Regions from separate parts of the Cupriavidus sp. H39 genome, predicted to be linked through region 2. Evidence: predicted binding sites of a transcription regulator. Region 2 holds the regulator's gene; each other region holds the start of a gene.
What was found. Region 2 encodes sigma-54, which starts transcription at its own class of promoters, with help from an activator protein. Its sites were predicted from a motif close to TGGCANGNAANCTGCTTT; they were not measured.
Positions count from the first base shown of each region.

Region 1: ACOCMH_RS11355 (PQQ-dependent methanol/ethanol family dehydrogenase) is a predicted target of sigma-54. The motif match lies at 2,837-2,854, and genes of this name have one in related genera.
Region 3: ACOCMH_RS19410 (pilin) is a predicted target of sigma-54. The motif match lies at 2,727-2,744, and genes of this name have one in related genera.
Region 4: ACOCMH_RS02690 (ethanolamine ammonia-lyase subunit EutB) is a predicted target of sigma-54. The motif match lies at 2,277-2,294, and genes of this name have one in related genera.

Region 1 is NZ_CP189846.1:2,408,270-2,413,655, forward strand. Features, by position in the region: gene pqqE (pyrroloquinoline quinone biosynthesis protein PqqE) at 1-484, shown strand, start outside; gene ACOCMH_RS11350 (c-type cytochrome) at 601-924, opposite strand; gene ACOCMH_RS11355 (PQQ-dependent methanol/ethanol family dehydrogenase) at 1,022-2,773, opposite strand; gene ACOCMH_RS11360 (quinoprotein relay system zinc metallohydrolase 1) at 2,969-3,940, opposite strand; gene ACOCMH_RS11365 (quinoprotein dehydrogenase-associated SoxYZ-like carrier) at 3,937-4,728, opposite strand; gene ACOCMH_RS11370 (ABC transporter permease) at 4,725-5,386, opposite strand, start outside.
Region 2 is NZ_CP189848.1:675,902-681,287, forward strand. Features, by position in the region: gene hprK (HPr(Ser) kinase/phosphatase) at 1-338, opposite strand, end outside; gene ACOCMH_RS18590 (PTS sugar transporter subunit IIA) at 420-875, opposite strand; gene hpf (ribosome hibernation-promoting factor, HPF/YfiA family) at 1,228-1,578, opposite strand; gene ACOCMH_RS18600 (RNA polymerase factor sigma-54) at 1,627-3,105, opposite strand; gene lptB (LPS export ABC transporter ATP-binding protein) at 3,227-4,027, opposite strand; gene lptA (lipopolysaccharide transport periplasmic protein LptA) at 4,085-4,735, opposite strand; gene lptC (LPS export ABC transporter periplasmic protein LptC) at 4,813-5,386, opposite strand, start outside.
Region 3 is NZ_CP189848.1:847,084-852,469, forward strand. Features, by position in the region: gene sucC (ADP-forming succinate--CoA ligase subunit beta) at 1-590, shown strand, start outside; gene sucD (succinate--CoA ligase subunit alpha) at 678-1,559, shown strand; gene ACOCMH_RS19405 (YjbE family putative metal transport protein) at 1,799-2,494, shown strand; gene ACOCMH_RS19410 (pilin) at 2,812-3,267, shown strand; gene ACOCMH_RS19415 (Wzy polymerase domain-containing protein) at 3,219-5,123, shown strand; gene ACOCMH_RS19420 (PglL family O-oligosaccharyltransferase) at 5,221-5,386, shown strand, end outside.
Region 4 is NZ_CP189846.1:498,456-503,841, reverse strand. Features, by position in the region: gene ACOCMH_RS02705 ((Fe-S)-binding protein) at 1-325, opposite strand, end outside; gene ACOCMH_RS02700 (FadR/GntR family transcriptional regulator) at 452-1,171, shown strand; gene ACOCMH_RS02695 (AI-2E family transporter) at 1,230-2,267, opposite strand; gene ACOCMH_RS02690 (ethanolamine ammonia-lyase subunit EutB) at 2,490-3,872, shown strand; gene eutC (ethanolamine ammonia-lyase subunit EutC) at 3,883-4,674, shown strand; gene ACOCMH_RS02680 (aminoacyl-tRNA deacylase) at 4,750-5,223, opposite strand; gene ACOCMH_RS02675 (LysR family transcriptional regulator) at 5,308-5,386, opposite strand, start outside.

The sequences.
Region 1 (5,386 bases), on a different replicon from region 2:
CGGCAGGCAGTGCCAGATCCTGTTCGTAGTGCCGGATTATTTCGAGGCGCGGCCCAAGAAATGCATGAACGGCTGGGGCACCACCTTCCTGGGCGTGGCGCCGGACGGCACCGCGCTGCCATGCCACGCGGCCCGCATGCTGCCTGACCTGGCGCTACCCAGCGTCAAGGCCGAAACGCTGCGCGACATCTGGCACGACAGCGACGCGTTCCGCCGCTTTCGCGGCACACAATGGATGCCGCAGCCGTGCCGCTCCTGCGAGCACAGCGAAGCCGATCTCGGCGGCTGCCGCTGCCAGGCCTTCCTGGTTACCGGCGATGCCGCCGCGACCGACCCCGTTTGCGCGCATGCGCCCGCGCACGGCAGGATCGCGGAAATCGTGCTGGAGGGGCGCCTGGCGGCAGCGCAGGCGCGCGAGTATCCGCTAGTGTTCCGTAGCGACGGCAACTCATTGCGGTTAAGCGGGGCACGCAGGGACGATTGAGCCGGGGGCATCAGCGTCTTTGGCGCCGCCGCCGCAGGCGGGCCCTGCGCCGGCCCCCGACGCCGGCGCCGGCCCCGCGTCCGACGCAGCGGCCGCCGCCAACGCACCGTCCCGGCTCAGCCGACGCCCAGCACCCACTCCGCCAGCTTCTTCGCATCGTCCTCTCCCAGGTTGCCATGCGCCGGCATGGGAATCCGGCCCCACGCGCCCTTGCCGCCCTCCCGGATCTTTTTCGCCAGCGTGGCGGCCGCCTGGCCGTCGCCCTTGTAGCGGGCCGCTACCTCGGCAAAGCCAGGGCCCACCAGTTTCGACTGCATGCCATGGCAGGAAAAGCAGCCGCTCTTGTCGGCCAGCGCCTGCATCTCCGCCGCCGTGGCGGCCAGCGCCGCGCCCGGCAGCATCGCGCCAGCCGCCGCCAGCGCCATCCATTCTTTCTTCATACCTGTATCCCGATCGGATGCTGTTGCTATGGTGCCCGGCGCACGCACGCATCGATGATGCGATGGCGCGCGCCGGGTTGTGTCACCGCGTTCCCGTTCAGCTCTTGTGCAGCTTGAACACCCATACCGAGCCGCCCTGCTCCAGGAAATTCACGCGCTTGGCCACCTCGCCGCCCCACAGCGGCACCGCGCCGCCCCAACCCGACACCACGGCCACGAACTGTTCGCCGTTCTCTTCCCACGTGACCGGCGGCGCGACCACGCCGCTGCCGGTCTGGAACTGCCACAGCTCCTTGCCGGTCCTGGCGTCGGCGGCCTTCAGGTAGCCTTCCGGCGTGCCCCAGAACACCAGCCCGCCGGCGGTGGTCATCGCGCCGCCCCACAGCGGCGCGCTGTTCTTGACCTCCCAGACGATCTTGCCGGTCTTCGGGTTGATCGCGCGCAGCGAGCCGATGTAGTCCTCGTTCAGCGGCTGGATGGTGAAGCCCGCGCCCAGGAACGCGGCGCCCTTCTTGTAGCTGATGGGCTCGTTCCAGATGTCCATGCCCCACTCGTTGGCCGGCACGTAGAACAGGCCGGTCTGCGGGCTGTAGGCCATCGGCTGCTGGTTCTTGCCGCCCAGGAAACCCGGCGCCGCGAACACCGACTTGCCCTTCTTCTCGCCGTTGCTGGCGGCGGGGTCGCCGGGGCGGCCCTCGGCGATGTAGTTGGGGCGGCCGCTCTTCAGGTCGATGCCGGTGGCCCAGGTGATCTTCTTGACGAAGGGGAAGGCGTTGACCAGCTTGCCGTTGCGCGCGTCGTTGACGTAGAAGAAGCCATTGCGGTCGGCCTTGCCGCCCATGCGCTTGCCGTCCAGGTCGAAGGTGACGAACTCATTCACGCCGTCGAAGTCCCAGCCGTCGTTCGGCGTGTTCTGGTAGTGCCAGACGATCTTGCCGGTGGCGGGGTCGAGCGCCACGGTCGAGGCGGAATAGAGGTTGTCGCCCTTGCGGATGTGGCTGTTCCACGGGCCGGGATTGCCGGTGCCGAAGTAGGCCAGGCCGGTCGCCGGATCATAGGTGCCGCCCAGCCACGTGGCCGCGCCGCCGGTCTTCCAGGTCTCGCCGGGCCAACTGGCGTTCAGGGTGCCGGTCATGCCGATCTCGGTCTTGTTGCCGTCCTTGTCGTACTTGTAGCCCATGTGGCCTTCGACCACCGGCCGCGACCACACCAGCTGCCCGGTCTTCGCGTCGCGCGCCTCGACGCGGCCGACCACGCCGAACTCGCCGCCCGAGATGCCGGTCAGCACCAGGCCCTTGGCCACCAGCGGCGCGGCCGTGTACGAATAGCCGGCCGCGTAGTCTTCCAGCTTCTCTTTCCACACCACCTTGCCGCTGGTCTGGTCCAGCGCCACCAGCTGCGCGTCGAGCGTGCCGAAGATGACCAGGTTGTCGTACAGCGCCGCGCCGCGGTTGACCACGTCGCAGCACGGCATGATGCCTTCGGGCAGGCGATGCTCGTATTTCCACAGCTTGCGCCCGGTCTTCGCATCGAGCGCGTAGATGCGCGAGTATGAGGCGGTGACGAACATCTTGCCGTCATGGATCAGCGGCTGCGCTTCCTGCCCGCGCTGTTTCTCGCCGCCGAACGAGAACGACCACGCCGGCACCAGCTGGCCCACGTTCTTCGTATTGATGCGCGTCAGCGTGGAATAGCGCTGGCCCTGCGGGCCCATGCCCCACGACAGCACGTCGCCGGGGCTCTTCGCGTCGTTCTCGATCATGGCGTCGCTCACCGCTGCCTGCGCGGCAACGCTTGCCGCGGCGGCCGCGATTGCCGCGACCGCCAGACCTACTCGTAACGTCCTCATTGCCATCTCCTCTCTTGTTTTGGATTTCGCTGGTGCGCCACTGCGCCACACACCAGCACGCAAATGGCAAATCCCATGCCAGTGGGCTGGCGGCCTGAAGCGGCGCCGCGCGGGCCGGCACCCTGGCCGCGGCCCGCGCCAGCGTGCAACACTGCGTTGCAGCTGCGCCAGAATTGAACAGCCGCCGCCGGCCCTTCATTGGCCCAGCGCGGCTTCCTCGTGCGCCGGGTAGAGATGGGTCACGTTGCGCAGGTACTCCGCCGGCATCGCGCCCCAATGCGCAAAGGGCTCGGGCACGGGCATGGCCATAACCTCGGCCAGGTCGCGCCCCTGCACCGCGGCCTCGCGCAGGCGCGTATCGAGCCATTGCAGGTAGGCGCGCGTCTGCGCGATGGCTTCCGCACCGCCCAGCGCGGGCCCGTGGCTGGGAACCAGCACGCGCGCCCCGCTCTGCTCCATCAATGCCTGCAGCCGGGCGAGGCTGTCGAGCCAGCGGCCGATGTGCGCGTGCGGCGTGGTCGGAATGCGCTGGCGGAACACCAGCCCGCCGGCAAAGACGACGCCGGCGCCGCGGTCCAGCAGCACCAGGTCCGCGTCGGTATGGCCTTCCAGGCGGATCAGCTCCAGCGTGCGGCGGCCGAGCCTGCGCGGGCCCGGCGCCAGCGCGTGCACCGGCGGCGCGGGCTCGGTGCCGCGCATCCAGTCGCCGCACAGGCGGTAGAGGTTGTCGGCATAGGCGGCGGCTTCGCGTCGCGCCCCGTCGATGGTGCCGGGCAGCGCGCTGGCGCCCACGTCGGCATAGGCCTGGTTGCCGAAGAAATAATCGGGATGCTGGTTCAGGTTCAACACCAGCCGTACCGGCGCGCCGGTGACCGCGGCGATGGCGCGGCGCTGCTGCGCGCCATACTCGCGCGACGGGCCGGTGTTGATCACCACCACGCCGTCGCCGGTGTCGATGAAAGCGGTATTGATGATGTTGCAGCCGTTGGCCGGAGCGAAGTCGGCATTGGCGCCTTCCAGCAGCCATACGCCGGCGGCGATCTCGCGCGGGGCCAGGCGGTAGTCGGGCGGCTGCGCGGGGGCCGCGGGGGCTGGGTCTGCCACAGGGGCCGCGCAAGCCGCCGTCGCGGCCAGCCACAGCAGCACTGACGGCAACGCCCGCTTCATGGCGACACCCGCGCCGCGATGCGGTTGCCGTTGTTGTCGTGGCCGGCCACGGTCATGCCGGGCACCACCGCGTCGCGCAGGTCGAACGAGAAGATCGGGTTCTCGGCCACGGGCTCGTGCAAGGCCAGCCGCAACAGCGGCTGCCGGGCGGCGTCGGCCAGCACCAGGGTCTCGATATGGAACGCGGGGATGCCGGCTACCAGGCCGGTGTCCATCGGATGCATCACGCGCAGCCGCACCCGTGCGCCGGCATCGCCCAGGCCGGGGAACACGCGCGCTTCGACCCGGTTGAGGGTGCGGCTCCAGCTGCCGTCGCTGCGGCTGGCGCCCGGCACGGTGCAGCCACCGCCGCCGGCGTCGACCCAGGCGCTGCCGACATGCCAGGTGCCGTCGCGGGTGCGCGCCGCGACCCGCACCGGCGAGGCCTGCTCCAGCTTGAAGCGGAACGACAGCGACGGCCGCGCGCGCAGCGGCTCGAACACCAGCACCGCGCGGATCGGGTTGCGGTCCACCGCCACCACGATGCGGTCGACCTCGCCCAGCGCCGACGCGTCAAAGGCAATCGGCACGCGCATGGGGTCTTCCGCAAAGGCCGGCCCGGTGACCTTGACCCGGCTGTCGAACACCACCGGGCCGTGCTCCAGCAGCTCCTTGTGGATCCACGCCCATTGCGGCGACTGCAGCGGATCGCTGCGCGCGAGCACGGCATCCGTGACGGCTGCGGCCGGGCTGGCAAGGCCCAGCCATGCCAGCGCCAGCAGCGCCATGCCTTGCCGGCGGCCCGTCATGCCGGTTGCCCGCGGCGCGCCATGCCGCGCTGCGGATCGTAGCCCCACAGCGCCAGCATGAAGCACACCACCGCGCTGCCCGCGACGATGGCCAGGCTGTGCAGCGCAAGCTGCCCGTACAGCGCAAAGCGGATCGCCTCGACCGCATGCGTGAACGGGTTCAGGCGCGCCAGCTGGTACACCGCCTCGGCGCCCGCTTCCTGCAGCCGCCACAGCGGGTACAGCGCCGAGCTGATGAAGAACATCGGGAAGATGACGAAGTTCATGGTGCCGGCAAAATTTTCCAGCTGGCGCACATGGACCGAAAGCAGCAGCCCGAGCGCGCCCAGCATCAGCGCGGCCAGCGTCATCGCGCCCAGGCCGGCCAGCAGGTGCAGCGGCACGAAGCGGATGCCGAAGGCCGCCGCCACCAGCAGGAACGCCGCCATCTGCAGCAGCGACAGCACCGTGCCCGCCGCCAGCTTGCAGCCCAGCAGCCAGCCGCGCGGCAGCGGCGCGGTCAGCAGCAGCCGCATCACGCCCATCTCGCGGTCGTACACCATGGCCAGCGACGACTGCATGCCGTTGAACAGCGCGATCATGCCCAGCAGCCCGGGCGCGACATAGACCTGGTATTCGATATAGGTGTCGTACGGCGGCGCGATGGCGACCCCCAGCG
Region 2 (5,386 bases):
GAGCGCGTGCAGCGCAGTTCCAGGTCCGGAGGCGGCTCCATGCCGTCGGCGATCACCAGGAAGGGCGGCTCCAGCAGGATCAGCTCGCCCATCTGGCGCTTGCGGGTCTCGTCGTCCAGCCGCTGGTAGTACGTGATCTCGGGTTTGCCAAGAACCTGGATCCGGTTCGGGTGGATCAGGTTGAGGTGGCCCACCAGGTCGGCGGCGGAGGTTGCTTCGCGGGCGAATTCCACGTCAAAGGCGCGGTCCGCGCCTTCCAGGCCGGCGACCCACGAGAGTTTGAGGTCGGCTGCGTTGTCGTCGAAGATAGACTGGGAGGTGACGCCGGTGAGTTCCATGCGGGTTGACTGGTAAGGCGGACTGCGAAGCGCGTGGCGCCTGCCCGGTCTGGTGCCGGCCCGCTCTGGGGAATCAGTGGATCAGGGATGCCATGCAATCAGCAGTTCGTGCACGGCATCGGGCGTGGGCAGGGTCGCCAGGCCCTCGCGCATGTCGCGATCCGACAGCAGTTGTGCGATCTCGGACAGGATTTCCAGGTGCTGCTGCGTGGCCTGTTCCGGCACCAGCAGGAAGATCAGCAGCGAAACCGGCTTGCCGTCCGGCGATTCGAACGGAATCGGCTCGGCCAGGCGCATGAAGGCGGCCAGGGGCTGCTTGAGGCCCTTGATGCGCCCGTGCGGAATCGCCACGCCGGCGCCGAGTCCGGTCGAGCCCAGCGACTCGCGCGCGAACAGGTTATCGGTCACGATGGCGCGCGCCACGCCATGATTGTTCTCGAAGAGGAGCCCGGCCTGCTCGAACACACGCTTCTTGCTGGTGACGCTGACGTCGAGGGTGATGTTGCCGGGTGGCAGCAATTTGGCCAAACGATTCATGGGCGATGCGCAGGATTTCAGTTAGCGGGCGGACCGTTCCGCCGGGCAGCGGCTGGCTCCCTGGCCGCTGCCGGCGCGGCTGGGAGGCGTCCGGCCCATTATAGAGCAGCGGTTAGGCTCGCATTGTGCAGCGCAGCGGGAGCAGGCGCGGCCACGATTTTCTCTCTCTCTTTGTATGGCGCAGCATACACCTTGACGCTGCGCTTGCGAACACCTCGGGTTCCTATGCGTGACAGGGTTGGCTCCGCTGCCACAGCCGAGCCGGCGCCCGGGCGCAAAAAAGCCGCGCTTCGCGGCGCGGCTTGCCTGTGGAATCCTGGTTCAGCAGCCCGTTTCGGGCTGCCGGGCACGGTTACTGCTGCATTTGCGCGGCGGCCATCTGGTACTTGACCGCTTCGCGGTCGTGGCCTTGCACGCGATCCTTGTAGCGGATCACCTGACGGTCCAGCTTGTCGACGAGTGCGTCGATCGCCGCATACAGGTCTTCGTGATGCGCCTCGACAAAGATGTCCTTGCCCTTTAGATGCAGATTGATTTCCGCGTACTGGCGCCGGTCCTTTTCCTTGTGATTGTCGACAGAGAGCAGCACGCTAACGCCAATGACTTGATCGAAATGCCTGACGATTCGCTCCAGCTTCGTTTCCACGTACTCACGCAGAGGGGGCGTGATGTCCAGGTGGTGTCCACTGATCTTGAAGTTCATAGCGCTTCTCCTTCTGAAAGAGCCTCACCAGGCAGGCGGTGGGCTCGGCTACAAAGACTTGCGGAGATTCACTGCGGGGATCTTGAGGGCTTCGCGATATTTGGCAACGGTGCGTCGTGCGACAACGAAGCCTTGCTCACCCAGCAGTTCGGCGATGCGACTGTCGGAAAGGGGATTCCTCGGGTCTTCGGCTCCTATCAGTTGCTTGATCAAGGCGCGGATGGCCGTTGATGAAGCCGCGCCACCGGTTTCGGTGGACACGTGGCTACCGAAGAAGTACTTCAATTCGAAAGTACCCATCGGCGTAGCCATGTATTTATTGGTCGTCACCCGGGAGATGGTTGACTCATGTAAACCCAGTGTATCGGCAATCTCCCGCAAAACCAAGGGGCGCATGGCGATTTCACCGTGGGTGAAAAAGTTCTTTTGACGCTCGACAATGGCCTGCGAGACACGCAGGATGGTGTCGAACCTTTGCTGGATGTTCTTGATCAGCCAGCGCGCCTCCTGCAGCTTCTGCTGCAGCCCCGCGGTGCCGGTTTCGCCCTTGGCGCCGCGCAGGATCTGCGCGTACATATCGTTGATGCGCAGCCTCGGCATCACATCGGGATTGAGCTGCGCGATCCAGCCGCCGCTGCCTTTGCGCACGAACACGTCGGGCACCACGAAATCGGCTTCGGGGCGGCTGTAAGCGTGGCCCGGGTAAGGGGCCAGCGAGCGGATCAGGTCGTGCGCGGCCTTCAGTGCGACTTCATCGACCTGCAGTGCCTTCTTCAGCCGCGTGTAGTCGCGTACCGCAAGCAGTTCCAGGTGATGGGTAACGATGGTCAGCGCCAGTTCGCGTTGCGGGTGGGTCAGGCGGCGCAATTGCAGCGCCAGGCATTCGGCGGCATTGCGCGCGCCCACGCCGGGCGGATCGAAGCTCTGCAGCAGCGTCAGGATGGCGTGGACTTCGTCGGGGTCGAACTCGAGCTCTTCGGGCAGTTCCGCGCAGATCTCTTCGAGCGAGGCGCTCAGGTAGCCATCGTCATCGAGGGATTCGATCAGGAAGATGGCGAGACCCTTGTCGCGCGCCGAGATCTTCAGCGGCGTCAGCTGCTCCATCAGGTATTCGCGCAGCGTGGGCTCGGCATCGCGCAGCTGCATCGGCGTCTTTTCGTCCTCGTCGCCTTGCGGGCGCCGGGCGAAGTCGTCCAGGCTCCAGTCGCCGTTGCTGTAGTCGTCACCGCTGCTGTTGTCGCCGTAGCTGTCATCGGCGGCGCCGTCGGCGCGCGCGTCGCCATTGCCCTGGGGCTCGGCCGGGGCGGGCGCGGGGGCGCTCTGTAAGTTGACCGAGCCATCGGCCGCCACGCGCAGCGGGCTTTCGATCCAGTCGTTCTCCCGTTCAAGCAGCGGGTTTTCTGTCAGCGCCTGTTCGACTTCCTGCTGCAGTTCGAGCGTGGAAAGCTGCAGCAGCCGGATCGACTGTTGCAGCTGCGGAGTCAGTGCCAGGTGCTGGGAGAGGCGAAGCTGTAGCGACGGTTTCATGCGACCTATTTTATGCGCATCTTTCCGATGTTGGAACGGAAATTGCTATCGCTGATGCGCCGTGATCGCCGCTGGCTCTCTGCCGTGCCGCCATGGCCGCCCGCACGGGGCGGCCGCCTTGTCACATGCGGAAGTTCTCGCCCAGGTAGACGCGCCGCACGGCGTCATTGGCAATGATGTCTTCCGGCTGGCCCGAAGCCAGCACCGTGCCTTCGCTGATGATGTAGGCGTGATCGCAGATGCCGAGCGTCTCGCGCACGTTGTGGTCGGTGATCAGCACGCCGATATTGCGCGCCTTGAGGAAGCTGACGATGCGCTGGATCTCGCCCACGGCAATCGGGTCCACGCCGGCGAAGGGTTCGTCCAGCAGGATAAAGCGCGGCGATGACGCCAGTGCGCGCGCGATTTCCACGCGGCGGCGCTCGCCGCCGGACAGCGACAGTGCCGGGTTGTTGCGCAGGTGGGCGATCTGCAGGTCGTCGAGCAGGGAATCCAGGCGGCGCTCGATCTCGGCCTTGGCCAGCGGCTTGCCCTGGTCCTGCTGCAGCTCCAGCACCGCGCGGATATTTTCCTCGACATTGAGCTTGCGGAACACCGAGGCTTCCTGCGGCAGGTACGACAGCCCCATGCGCGCGCGCTCGTGGATCGGCAGGCCGCTGATGTGGTCGCCGTCGAGCACGATGTCGCCTTCGTCCAGGGCCACCAGGCCGACGATCATGTAGAACGACGTGGTCTTGCCGGCGCCGTTGGGGCCGAGCAGGCCGACCACCTCGCCGCTCTTCACGTCGAGCGAGACGTCCTTGACAACCGTGCGCGAGCCATAGCGCTTCTTCAGGTGGCGCACGACCAGCGTGCTGCCGCCGGGCAGGACGGCGTTGGCTGCGACGGAAGGCTTCTCGGCGAGGGTGGCGTTATCGGTCATGGGTACGGTCAGGCGTTCAGGCGTGGCAGTCGCCGGCGCGCGGGCCGGCGACTGGCGTCAGGGTTTGTTGGCGGGCGCGGGCGCGGGCTTCAGGTCCAGCGGCGAGCCGCCGCCGCCCGCGGTGCCGGACTTCTGGTCCTGGCGCGGCGACAGCACCGCGCGCACCCGGCCGGACGGATTGGCTGCCGCGGCATCGCCGCTGCCGCCGCCGGCGGCGGTGTAGAGTTCCTTGCGGCTGTCGTAGGTCAGCACCGCGCCGCGGATCTCGTCGAGTTGCTTGGCGCCCTGCAGCCGCGCCATGCGGGCGTTGCCGATCAGCTTGGAGAATTCCTGCTTGCCGTCGTATTCGATGCGGTCGCCCCAGCCGTCGATGTATTCGTCGACGCCTTCGCGCTTCTGGCGGATATAGGCCTGCTTGCCCGGCTTCGCGGTGGCCACGGCGAACTGGTAGCCTTCCGGGTCGGTGCGCAGCTCGGCGGCGTCGGACTTCAGGATCATGGTGCCCTTGGTCAGCACCACGTTGCCGCTCAGCGTATAGATCTGCTTGACGTCGTCGTAGCTCGCGTTGTCCGCCTCGAGCACCATCGGCTTGTCGCGGTCCGCGCGCTCGGCAAGGGCAGGCTGGGCCAGCAGGCCGAAGGCCATGGCCAGCGCGAGCAGGGCCGGGGCGGTGCGTCGACGGGACGATGTCGTCAGGGAAGCGGTCATGTTAACAGGGTGGCTTGAGGGCGTCTGGATGCGTGATGGTGCGGATTGCGCGGAAATCGGTGCGCGCGGTGCGGGGCTCAGGACCCTGGCGCCCGGCCCGGCGACGGCCCGGTGATGATGGTGCCGCGTACATTGCCGAGCAATTGTACTTCGCGGGTGACGTTGTTGAAGACCAGGCCGTTGGCGGTCATGACCGACGGGCCGCGCGTCAGCTTGACGGGCTTGTCGGTCTTGACGATGTCGTCATTGACCAGCAGCTGGAAATAGCTCGACGCCGCGGTCAGCTGCGGGTCCTTGGACGGATCCGTGCCCTGCTGGCGCAGCACGTAGCCATTGCCGTACAGGTCGATCACCGTGCCTTCGGCGTTCATGCGGCCGGTGTCGGCACGCGCGGTCACCGGCGGGCGGTCCGGCTCATAGGCGCGCATGGCGGGACGCGTGACCTCGTAGGTCTGGTCGTCCTCGAAATGGACCATGCGCTCGCCGGTAAAGCGGATCTTGGTGCTGCCGTCCAGCGCCAGCTCGGTGGCCGAGAAGCGGTCCATGAAGTAATCCGGCTCGTGCTTCTTGGTGGCCTGCGCGGCCTGGTCTTCCTTGGGGGAGTTGATCTGGACCAGCCAGAACGTGCTGCCCGCCACGAAGGCCATCAGC
Region 3 (5,386 bases), 170 kb from region 2:
CCTCGCTGGCTGAAATCAACCCGCTGATCCTGACCGGCGACGGCAAGGTCATCGCGCTGGACGCCAAGTTCAACTTCGACTCGAACGCGCTGTTCCGTCACCCGGAAATCGTCGCCTACCGCGACCTGGATGAAGAAGACGCCAACGAAATCGAAGCCTCGAAGTTCGACCTGGCCTACATCTCGCTGGACGGCAACATCGGCTGCCTGGTGAACGGCGCCGGCCTGGCCATGGCCACCATGGACACCATCAAGCTGTTCGGCGGCGAGCCGGCCAACTTCCTCGACGTGGGCGGCGGTGCCACCACCGAGAAGGTGACCGAAGCCTTCAAGCTGATGCTGAAGAACCCGAACGTGCAGGCCATCCTGGTCAACATCTTCGGCGGCATCATGCGCTGCGACGTGATCGCCGAAGGCGTGATCTCGGCCTCGAAGGCTGTGCACCTGACGGTGCCGCTGGTCGTGCGCATGAAGGGCACCAACGAAGAACTGGGCCGCAAGATGCTGGCTGACTCGGGCCTGCCGATCATCTCGGCGGACACGATGGAAGAGGCCGCCCAGAAGGTCGTGGCTGCCGCCGCCGGCAAGTAAGCCGAGGCGCCGTTACCCAATACAAGCGAACTCCGGCAGCGCGCGTGGCCTAGCCCTCGCTGCCAGAGTCAAGCAAAGGACGAAAGCATGTCGATTCTGATCAACAAAGACACCAAAGTCATCACCCAGGGCATTACCGGCAAGACCGGCCAGTTCCACACCCGTGGCTGCCGCGACTACGCCAACGGCAAGAACTGCTTTGTCGCCGGCGTGAACCCGAAGAAGGCCGGCGAAGACTTCGAAGGCATTCCCATTTACGCCAGCGTCAAGGACGCCAAGGCCGAGACCGGCGCCACCGTGTCGGTCATCTATGTGCCGCCCGCGGGCGCCGCTGCCGCGATCTGGGAAGCCGTTGACGCCGACCTGGACCTGGTGGTCTGCATCACCGAAGGCATCCCCGTGCGCGACATGATGGAAGTCAAGGACCGCATGCGCCGCGAGAACAAGAAGACCCTGCTGCTGGGGCCGAACTGCCCGGGCCTGATCACGCCGGACGAAATCAAGATCGGCATCATGCCGGGCCATATCCACCGCAAGGGCCGCATCGGCGTGGTGTCGCGCTCGGGCACGCTGACGTACGAAGCCGTGGGCCAGCTGACCGCGCTGGGCCTGGGCCAGTCGTCGGCTGTCGGCATCGGCGGCGACCCGATCAACGGCCTGAAGCACATCGACGTGATGAAGATGTTCAACGACGATCCGGAAACGGACGCCGTGGTCATGATCGGCGAGATCGGCGGTCCGGATGAAGCCAACGCGGCCAACTGGATCAAGGACAACATGAAGAAGCCGGTGGTTGGCTTCATCGCTGGCGTGACCGCGCCTCCGGGCAAGCGCATGGGCCACGCCGGCGCGCTGATCTCGGGCGGTGCCGACACCGCCCAGGCCAAGCTGGAAATCATGGAAGCCTGCGGCATCAAGGTGACCAAGAACCCGTCGGAAATGGGCCGCCTGCTGAAGGCAATGCTGTAATCTCCTTCGCCTTCTCTGCTGCACTAGCGGAGATGGATACGCCAACTAATGCCCCCGCGATGCGGGGGCATTGGTTTTTTGTACGAAGTGACGTGATTGCCACGTGCGAGCCCGAGATGACAAGATTGAAATCTAATCGTAAGGTTCATACGTTAAACAGTCATGTCTGCGCTTTCAGACATCCGAAATCCCGTCAGATGACGGGGCGCGCCACAACATAGAACTCGAGGAGCCTCGCCGTGGAAATGCTGTCTTCCACCACTTTCTGGATTGCGTTGGGATCGATCATCCTGACCAACATCGTCCTGTCCGGCGACAACGCGGTGGTGATCGCGCTCGCCTCGCGCAACCTGCCGCCCGCCCAGCAGAAGAAAGCCATCTTCTGGGGCAGCGCCGCCGCCATCATCATGCGCGTGGTGCTGACCGTGGCCGCGGTCAAGCTGCTGAGCCTGCCGTACCTGAAGATCATCGGCGCCTTGCTGCTGGTCTATATCGGCGTGCAACTGCTGACCGGCGATGACGACGAGGAAGGCCACGACGCCAAGGACAATATCTGGGCCGCCATCCGCACCATCCTGATCGCGGACCTGGTGATGTCGCTGGACAACGTGGTCGCCGTGGCCGCCGCCGCCCAGAAGGGTCCGGAAGGCAGCCAGCTGCTGCTGCTGATCGTCGGCCTGGGCCTGTCGATCCCGCTGATCGTGTTCGGCAGCACCATCCTGCTCAAGGTGATGGAACGCTTCCCGGTCATCATCGTGCTGGGCGCCGCGCTGCTTGGCTACCTGGCCGGCGAAATGCTGGTGAGCGACCCGGTCGACGCCGCCTGGTTCGAAGTCCACGTGCCGCACGCCCACCTGGTCTTCGGCGCCGCCGGCGCCATCCTGGTGGTGCTCATCGGCAAGCTGCTGAGCCGCCGGTCAGCCCAGCCGGCCTGACGTCGTTCTGCTGAGGCGGGAAGGGCGGCCAGTTGGCCGCCCTTTTCTCATCGGGCCTTGCACGGCGAGTGTCCGTGCCCATGCCCACTAACTCATGTGAGTGATCGCACATTTTGTCGCGCTTGCCTGTGATAGCGGTCCCAGGTGACAATTTTTGGCGTAACCGGCAAGCTTCTCCCCGATGGGTGACGAAATTTGTCGCTTTTCACCCCCTACCGATGGGGGATGCCGCTGGCACACTTGCTGCTCAATCGTCCCCGCGTCACGCAACCGAAGACGTGCAACGCTTAACCAAAATCTCTTCGAGGGGTCAAATCATGCAACGGGTACAACAACTGAAGAAGCTGGGCCGCCGCGTCCAGAAGGGCTTTACGCTGATCGAACTGATGATCGTGGTGGCGATCATTGGTATTTTGGCGGCGATTGCGATTCCGCAGTATCAGGACTATGTGACGCGGAGCCGGTGGTCGGATGTCTATTCGCAAATTGCGCCGCTGAAGCAAGCTATTGCGCAATGTACGCAAACAAATGCGGGCGGGCTAGCTTCTTGCGACACGCTCGCCAAACTGAACACTGAGGTCGGTTATAACTCGCTGCCCGCGCCGGCCAATGCGTCGGTATCGATTACGAGCACGACCGCCGCTATTTCGATGGCATCGCAAGGGCAGCTTGGATCCGGTTGTACGGTGACCCTGACGCCGACGTTGTCCTCTAATGCAGTGACGTGGGCGGCAAGCAATTCGGGTTGCACCAAATCGCAGACTGGCGTTTAAGCCGGACCCTAAACTCAAAAAAGGCATCTTCGGATGCCTTTTTTTTTCATACGATCATGCAGTCTAGATTTGTTACATGGGCGTTCAGAGTAGCAGTAGCGCTTGCCTTCATCCTGTGGTCAGTGCCTTTCCTGGTCAACCCTCACACCGTTCCTATCCCTACATTCTATGCCGAGGTGTCGGCAATTGTGGCTTTGGCACTGCTCAGCAGCGTGGCTTTGGTTTTGCGTGTTAGTCAAGGAGGATCGCCACAGATCGCACTAATCACGATGGGCCCGGTCGGATTGATTGTCGTTTTATTTGTCCAGCTTGCCATCTTTCATACCGGGCGGCCGATGCCAACATTTCTGGCGATCTTTTTCTGCATATGTGCTGCGCTGGCGGTTCAGACCGGCTTATGGGTCGGGCAAGATCGAAATAAAGCCAAGACAGTATTACAGGCATGTGCACTTGGAAGTGTGATCAGTGGGCTGGTTTCCTTCGCTTTTGCCTGGTTGCAGGCTTTTGGCCTGGAGGGGCATTATTCGCCTTGGGTCGCCGAATATCAGGGAACAGAGGGGCGAAGGTTATTTGCAAATCTTTATCAGCCCAACCACCTCGGAACTGTTTGCATGCTCGCCATGGCGAGTGTGTTATACCTGCGCCAAGCTGCGCGGATAAACGCGTGTGCCGTTGGGGCCGCATTGTTTATCCTTGGTATCGGAGCGGCGCTAACAGCGTCGCGAACCCCCTTGCTGCAAGCTGTAGTGGTGGCAATAGGCACACCCGTTCTCGTGCGTGCTCAGCGTAGCCGACTACGCGGGCTAAGCTCCTGGCTGCCTGCCCTTGGGTGGGGTGCAGCGCCGATAGTCGCTCTGGGGATGGGCATGCTGTTTGTCGCCGGGCTGAATTGGCAGTTTGATCTTCACCTCGCAATTTCGGCTGTAGACAGATTCTCAAATAGCGGAGATGCCGTGTCGCCACGCCTTGCTTTGTGGCGCTACGCCCTCGAGGTATTCCGTTCTAACCCACTGTTAGGGGCGGGTTGGGGCGAGTACGTGCGTGCTCAATATCTTCTCGCAGACCGTTTGGGAACGGTTGAGATGGCAAATAACGCCCATAACGTTGTGCTTGATCTATTGGCTAAGACCGGAGTACTTGGCGCCTCAGTTGTTCTGCTGTCGTGTCTCGGTTGGCTTTGGCGTAATGTCAAAGGGGTTGGTACGAAAAACGAGGGGTTGTCCCGCGTATACTGCATAATTGTCGTGTTAGTTGTAGGTGTGCATGCAATGCTGGAATTTCCCCAGAACTACGCATTCTTTTTATTGCCTCTTTGTCTGCTAATGGGGATGACCGAGACACGGACTTTTTGTTTCATGACGAAAGGGCTTTCGATAAGTTTGAGTGCAGCAATGATCGCAGGTATCACGATTGGGTCAGTAGCGGGTTACCAAGACTATCGGAAAACCGAAATCGCCTATGAGGCCGGAGGTGCACTGCGTTATGGTGCAAATCCCGCATTTATTTTTGCCGACTGGGCCCGATATGGGATTATCAGTACGATGGCACTTGATAAGGAGTTCCTGGCGGAAAAAATATTAATGCATGAGAATGCATTGACTATATCGGCATCACCTAACTATATTCGCCGCTACATCATCCTGTTGGCGCTTGACGGACGTACCGACGAAGCACTACTTCAGGTGGCTCGTCTTAAGAGCTTTTCGATTAGTCAGTTCGAACAGCAGTACGCATGGTTGATCGACATGTGTGACGAGCAGAACGGCGCCGTGAGTGGGTTCAAGGAGCGGTTGATCAAACGTTACGGTATGCCCGCGCTCTATGACGAAAAGTCCCATCGCAGAGATGGCCATTGACGGTACGCATAGCTAACCGCGGTAACGTCGTTGCGTATGCGTCGAGGATATATCACTCTTTGCGATATGATTCGGTTTTCACCAAATTGCATCTCGCATGGCCGTCCGCAGCTTTCCGGCGCTGGAAACGCTCGCTATCTTCGTGTTTGGTGTGCCGTTGCTGGTTTCCAGGCACACTCTGCCCCTTGCCACTTTCTACGGCGAGTGGGCAGCAGCATTTCTCTTCGGCAACGCCGCGATCTTCGCTTGGATCTTGCTTATAT
Region 4 (5,386 bases), on a different replicon from region 2:
CCACCGGATCGTCGACAAACAGCTGGGGCCAGTGGTGGCGCATCATGCCTGCGCACGAACCGGACGGCACGATCACCGGCCACGGCTGGCGGAACAGTTCAAGCTGGGCGCGCGCCACCGCACGGGCCGCGTCGGGGTTGCCGCTGCTGTAGGCGGGCTGGCCGCAGCAGCTCTGCCCGCGCGGAAAATGCACGGTCAGGCCTTCGCGCTCGAGCAGCCGCACGGCATCGAGGCCAGCCTGGGGCACGAACAGGTCGACCAGGCAGGTGGCAAACAGGTAGGCCTGCGTGGGGGCAGGGCCGCTGGGGTACTGACGATCCTTCATGTCTCGCTCCGCACGTGCTGGGTCGCACGTTTGGGCGCATAATTCCCGCTTCCGCGCGGCGGTACAAATTGGTTGGACCAATTCTCCGGGGCCGTCGCGCACAGGATCAGGACGAGGACATACGGCATGACGGCAGCCAGGCACGGGCACACCCGCGGACGCGTGGAGTCGGTGATGCGGCGCATGGAAACCGCGCTGCTCGACGGCACCTGGCCGCCCGGCACGCGGCTGCCGGCCGAGCGCGTGCTGGCCGAGGAATACGCGGTGGCGCGCAACACCGTGCGCGAGGCCATCCAGCGCCTGGCTGCGCGCGGCCTGCTGCAGAGCCGGCGCGGCGCCGGCGTTTATGCCACCGACCAGCTGCGCGCGGGCATTGCGTCGCCCTGGGGCCAGCTGGTGGCGGACCATCCCGCGCTGCGTGAAGACATCCTGGAATTCCGCCGCGTGCTGGAAGGCGCCACGGCCTATTTTGCCGCGCTGCGCGCGAATCCCGCGGACGTCAAGCGCATCCGCGCGCTGATGGCCGAGCTGGAGCGCGCACGCGCCGCCGACGACAAGCAGGCCGAGGCCGATGCCGATGCGCAACTGCATGACGCCATCGCGCAGGCCTCGCACAACACCATGTTCCTGCACCTGCATACCAGCGTGATCGGCATGCTGCGCGAGCACATCACCATCAACGGCACCGGCCTGCGCGAACAGGATGACGGGGCGTCGGACCTGCTGTTGCTGCAGCACCGCACGCTGTGCGATGCGATCTGCGCGCGCCGCCCCGAAGAGGCGCGCACCGCCATGCAGACCCATATCGACTTCGTGCGCAGCCGGGTGGAGCAGGACGGGGACTGAGCCCGGGGCGCTGGCCGGAAATTGGTCCTACCATGGGCCGGGGTGCCGGCCGCGGCATTCAGACCAGCCCGGCGCCGGCCAGCTCGCGCTTCAGGTACGCATAGAAGATCGGCCCGGCGATCACGCCCGGGATGCCGAACAAGGTTTCCATCAGCAGCATCACCATCAGCAGCTCCCACGCCGCTGCCTGGATGCGCGCGCCGATGATGCGCGCGTTCAGGAAGTACTCCAGCTTGTGGATCACCACCAGGAACACCATCGACGCCACCGCGATCGGCAGCGACACCGACAGCGAAGCCACCACGATGGCCATGTTCGAGATCAGGTTGCCCAGCACCGGCAGCAGTCCTGCCACGAACGTGATCACCACCAGGGTCTTGCTCAGCGGCAGGTGTACCCCGAACAGCGGCAGCACCAGCAGCAGGTAGACCGCGGTCAGCACGGTGTTGATGGTGGAAATCTGGATCTGTGCAAAGATGAACTGCGAGAACGCCAGCTGCAGCGTGCGCGCGCGCGCCACCAGCGCGGCCGCCAGCGGGCGCCGGTTGGGGCGCGCCACCGCGCGGTACAGCGCCACCATCGCGCCGATCACCAGCCCGATCAGGATATGCACCAGCGTGCGCAGGACTTCAGCGCCCAGCTTCTGTGCCATCGCGGCATGCTCGCGCAGGGTGTCGATCAGTGTGTTGGCCAGTTCGTCGACGCCGTTGGGCAGCGCGTCGCTGAGCCAGGGCGGCAGCTGCCCGCGCGAGCGGTCGATGATGTCGGCCACGTGGTTGAGCAGGCCGTCCAGGGTGTTGCCCTCGCCGCTGACGAAGCGCACCAGCAGCCAGCCCGCCAGCGTCAGCCCCAGCAGGATCAGCGCCGACAGGATCGCCACGGCGAGCGCGTCGTGGCGCTGGTTGAGCCGCCTCAGGCGCGGCGCCAGCACGTCCACCAGCGAATACAGCAGCAGCCCGGACAGCAGCGCCGCGACCAGGTTGGCATGCAGCACGGTCCACAGCGCCAGCGCGGTCAGCAGGTAGGCGACGGTGCCGACGCTGTACCACGCCGCCGGCGGCAGGCGCGGGGTGGCGGTCGGTTCGGGGTCTTTCATCGGTGTCTCCGGCATGCAATTTGCTGAAAAGAATTCTGGATTCTCGCCGATCCAGATGTAATGGCTGCGTCAGTCGGCTGCGTCAGTCGCATGTGCCGCCGCCACGTGATGTCGATGTTGGCATATCGGCACACGCAAAGGGTGTCTATATTAGGGGGAATCGGGCTCGGCCAGTCGTGCGCCGCGCTGTCTCCGTTGTCGCAAAGCCAGGGAACGCAACGCATGGCCTACACCCATACCATCGGCAGCCACCGCCACGTCTTTGCCGATCTTCGCACGCTGCTGGCCCGGGCCAGCCCGGCGCGCTCCGGCGACGCGCTGGCGGGCCTCGCCGCGCAAAGCGAACAGGAGCGGATGGCGGCAAGGCTGGCGCTGGCCGAGGTGCCGCTGACGCGCTTCCTCAACGAGGCGCTGGTGCCCTATGAGGACGACGAAGTCACGCGCCTGATCCACGACCGCCACGACGCCGCGGCCTTCGCCGCGATCGGCGCCACCACCGTGGGCGACCTGCGCAACTGGCTGCTGCGGCATGACACCGACAGCGCGCTGCTGGCGCGGGTGGCGCCTGGCATCACCCCGGAAATGGCGGCGGCGGTCAGCAAGCTGATGCGCAACCAGGACCTGGTCGCGGTGGCGCGCAAATGCCAGGTGGTCACGCGCTTTCGCAGCACGGTGGGGCTGCCGGGCCGGCTGGCGGTGCGGCTGCAGCCCAACCACCCGACCGACGACCCCAAGGGCATCGCCGCGTCGATCATCGACGGCCTGCTCTACGGCTGCGGCGATGCCACCATCGGCGTCAACCCGGCCTCGGACCACCTCGGCACGATCGTCTCGCTGCTGCGCATGATCGATGAGCTGCGCAGCCGCTTCGACATCCCCACGCAGTCCTGCGTGCTGACCCATGTCACCAATACGCTGCGCGCGATCGGGCAGGGCGCGCCGGTGGACCTGGTGTTCCAGTCGGTGGCCGGCAGCGAGCGCGCCAATGCGGCCTTCGGCATCAGCCTGGCGCTGCTGGCCGAGGCGCACGACGCCGCGCAGGCGCTGGCGCGCGGCACCGTGGGCGACAACGTGATGTATTTCGAGACCGGGCAGGGCAGCGCGCTGTCGGCCGACGCGCACCACGGCGTCGACCAGCAGACCATGGAGGCGCGTGCCTATGCGGTGGCGCGCGCGTTCTCGCCGCTGCTGGTCAATACCGTGGTGGGCTTTATCGGGCCGGAGTACCTGTACGACGGCAAGCAGATCATCCGCGCCGGGCTGGAAGACCACTTCTGCGGCAAGCTGATGGGCGTGCCGATGGGCTGCGACGTCTGCTACACCAACCACGCCGAGGCCGACCAGGATGACATGGATACGCTGCTGACGCTGTTCGGCGTGGCCGGGATCAACTTCATCATGGGCGTGCCGGGCGCCGACGACATCATGCTGAACTACCAGAGCACCTCGTTCCATGATGCGCTGTACCTGCGCGAAGTGCTGGGGCTGCGGCCGGCGCCGGAGTTCGAGGCGTGGCTGCAGCGCATGGGCATGGCCGATGCCGCTGGCCGGCTGCTGGAGCCGGCGGCGCGCCAGCCGCTGCTGCAGATGGCCCACACCCTGTGAGGCGCGAGCGATGACGGCCAGACGCCAGACGCCCGCCAGCCCGGACACCGCCGCGGACGAAGCCGACCCGTGGCAACGGCTGCGCCGGTTCACGCGCGCGCGCATCGCGCTGGGCCGCACCGGCCACAGCCAGCCCACCGATGCCGTGCTGGCGTTCGGCCTGGCCCACGCGCAGGCGCGCGACGCGGTGCACCTGGCGCTGGAGGTGGGCACCATCACCGCGGTGCTGGAGGCTGCAGGGCTGCCGCACGCCACCGTGCACAGCGCGGCGCCGGACCGCGAGCATTACCTGCGCCGCCCTGACCTGGGCCGGCGCCTGGACCAGGCCAGCCGTGCGCAGCTGGACGCGGCACGGCCGCAGCAGGCGCCCGATGTGGTGTTCGTGATCGCCGATGGCCTGTCAGCGCTGGCGACGCAGCGCCATGCGCTGCCGCTGCTCGAGGCGGCGCGGCAACGCCTGCCGCACGGCTGGCAGGTCGGTCCCGTGGTGGTGGCCGAGCAGTCGCGCGTGGCGCTGGGCGACGAAATCGGCGAGCGGCTGGGCGCGCGCCAGGTGGTGATGCTGATCGGCGAGCGGCCCGGGCTGAGTTCGCCCGACAGCCTTGGCATCTACCTGACCTATGCGCCGCGCCTGGGCCGCACCGATGCCGAGCGCAACTGCATCTCCAATGTGCGCCCGGAAGGGCTGCCGTATGCGCAGGCGGCCGACCGGCTGGTGTTCCTGCTGCGCGGCGCCGCGGCGCTGGGGCGCTCCGGCGTGGACCTGAAGGACGACAGCGCGCCGGCGTTGCCCGCCGGCTGAGCTTTAATCGCCGGAAAACGCAAAACGGCCACCGCGCAGGCGGCAAGCCCGCGTGGTGGCCGTTGCCGCGACCGCTTACATCATGCGGCGCGAGAACTGCCCATGCCCCGCATCCGACATCAGCTGCGCGAACTGGTCGCCGCTCATGTGCACCAGCTCCTGGTGGTCGCCGCCCTCGAAATAGACTTCGGGCTGCTGCATCAGGGTGTCGTCGACATAAGTCTGCATGCCGTATGCCATCGCCACCGGAGGAATTGCGCCGAGATCGCAGTCCTTGAAGATCTCGCGGATCTCGTCCTCGTGCGCCAGCACCAGGTTGCGCCCGGTCTGTTCGCAGATGGCGGCCATCTGCAGGTGATGGCTCGAAGGGATCACAGCGGCGACGTAGCCGCGGTCATCCTCCAGCAACAGGGTCTTGGCCAGCCGGTCCCCGGGCACGTGCGCGGCCTCTGCCGTGGCCATGCTGCTCAGGGTGTAGGGATGGCGGATGATGTCGTAGTGGGTGTTCTTGCTGCTCAGGCAGTTTGCGAGCGTGCTGGCCAGGGCCATGGTTGCTCCTTGGTTCCGGATGCGCCGACGGTTATCCTTGTGCTCCTACTATAGTGCGCCGGCACCATGCCTGAAGGCCCGCGGCTAACGGTGCAGCCGCGGCCACACCGCCTGGAGTTCGGTCTTCAGGAAGTTCAGCAGGTAGCGCGTGGCCAAGGTCTGG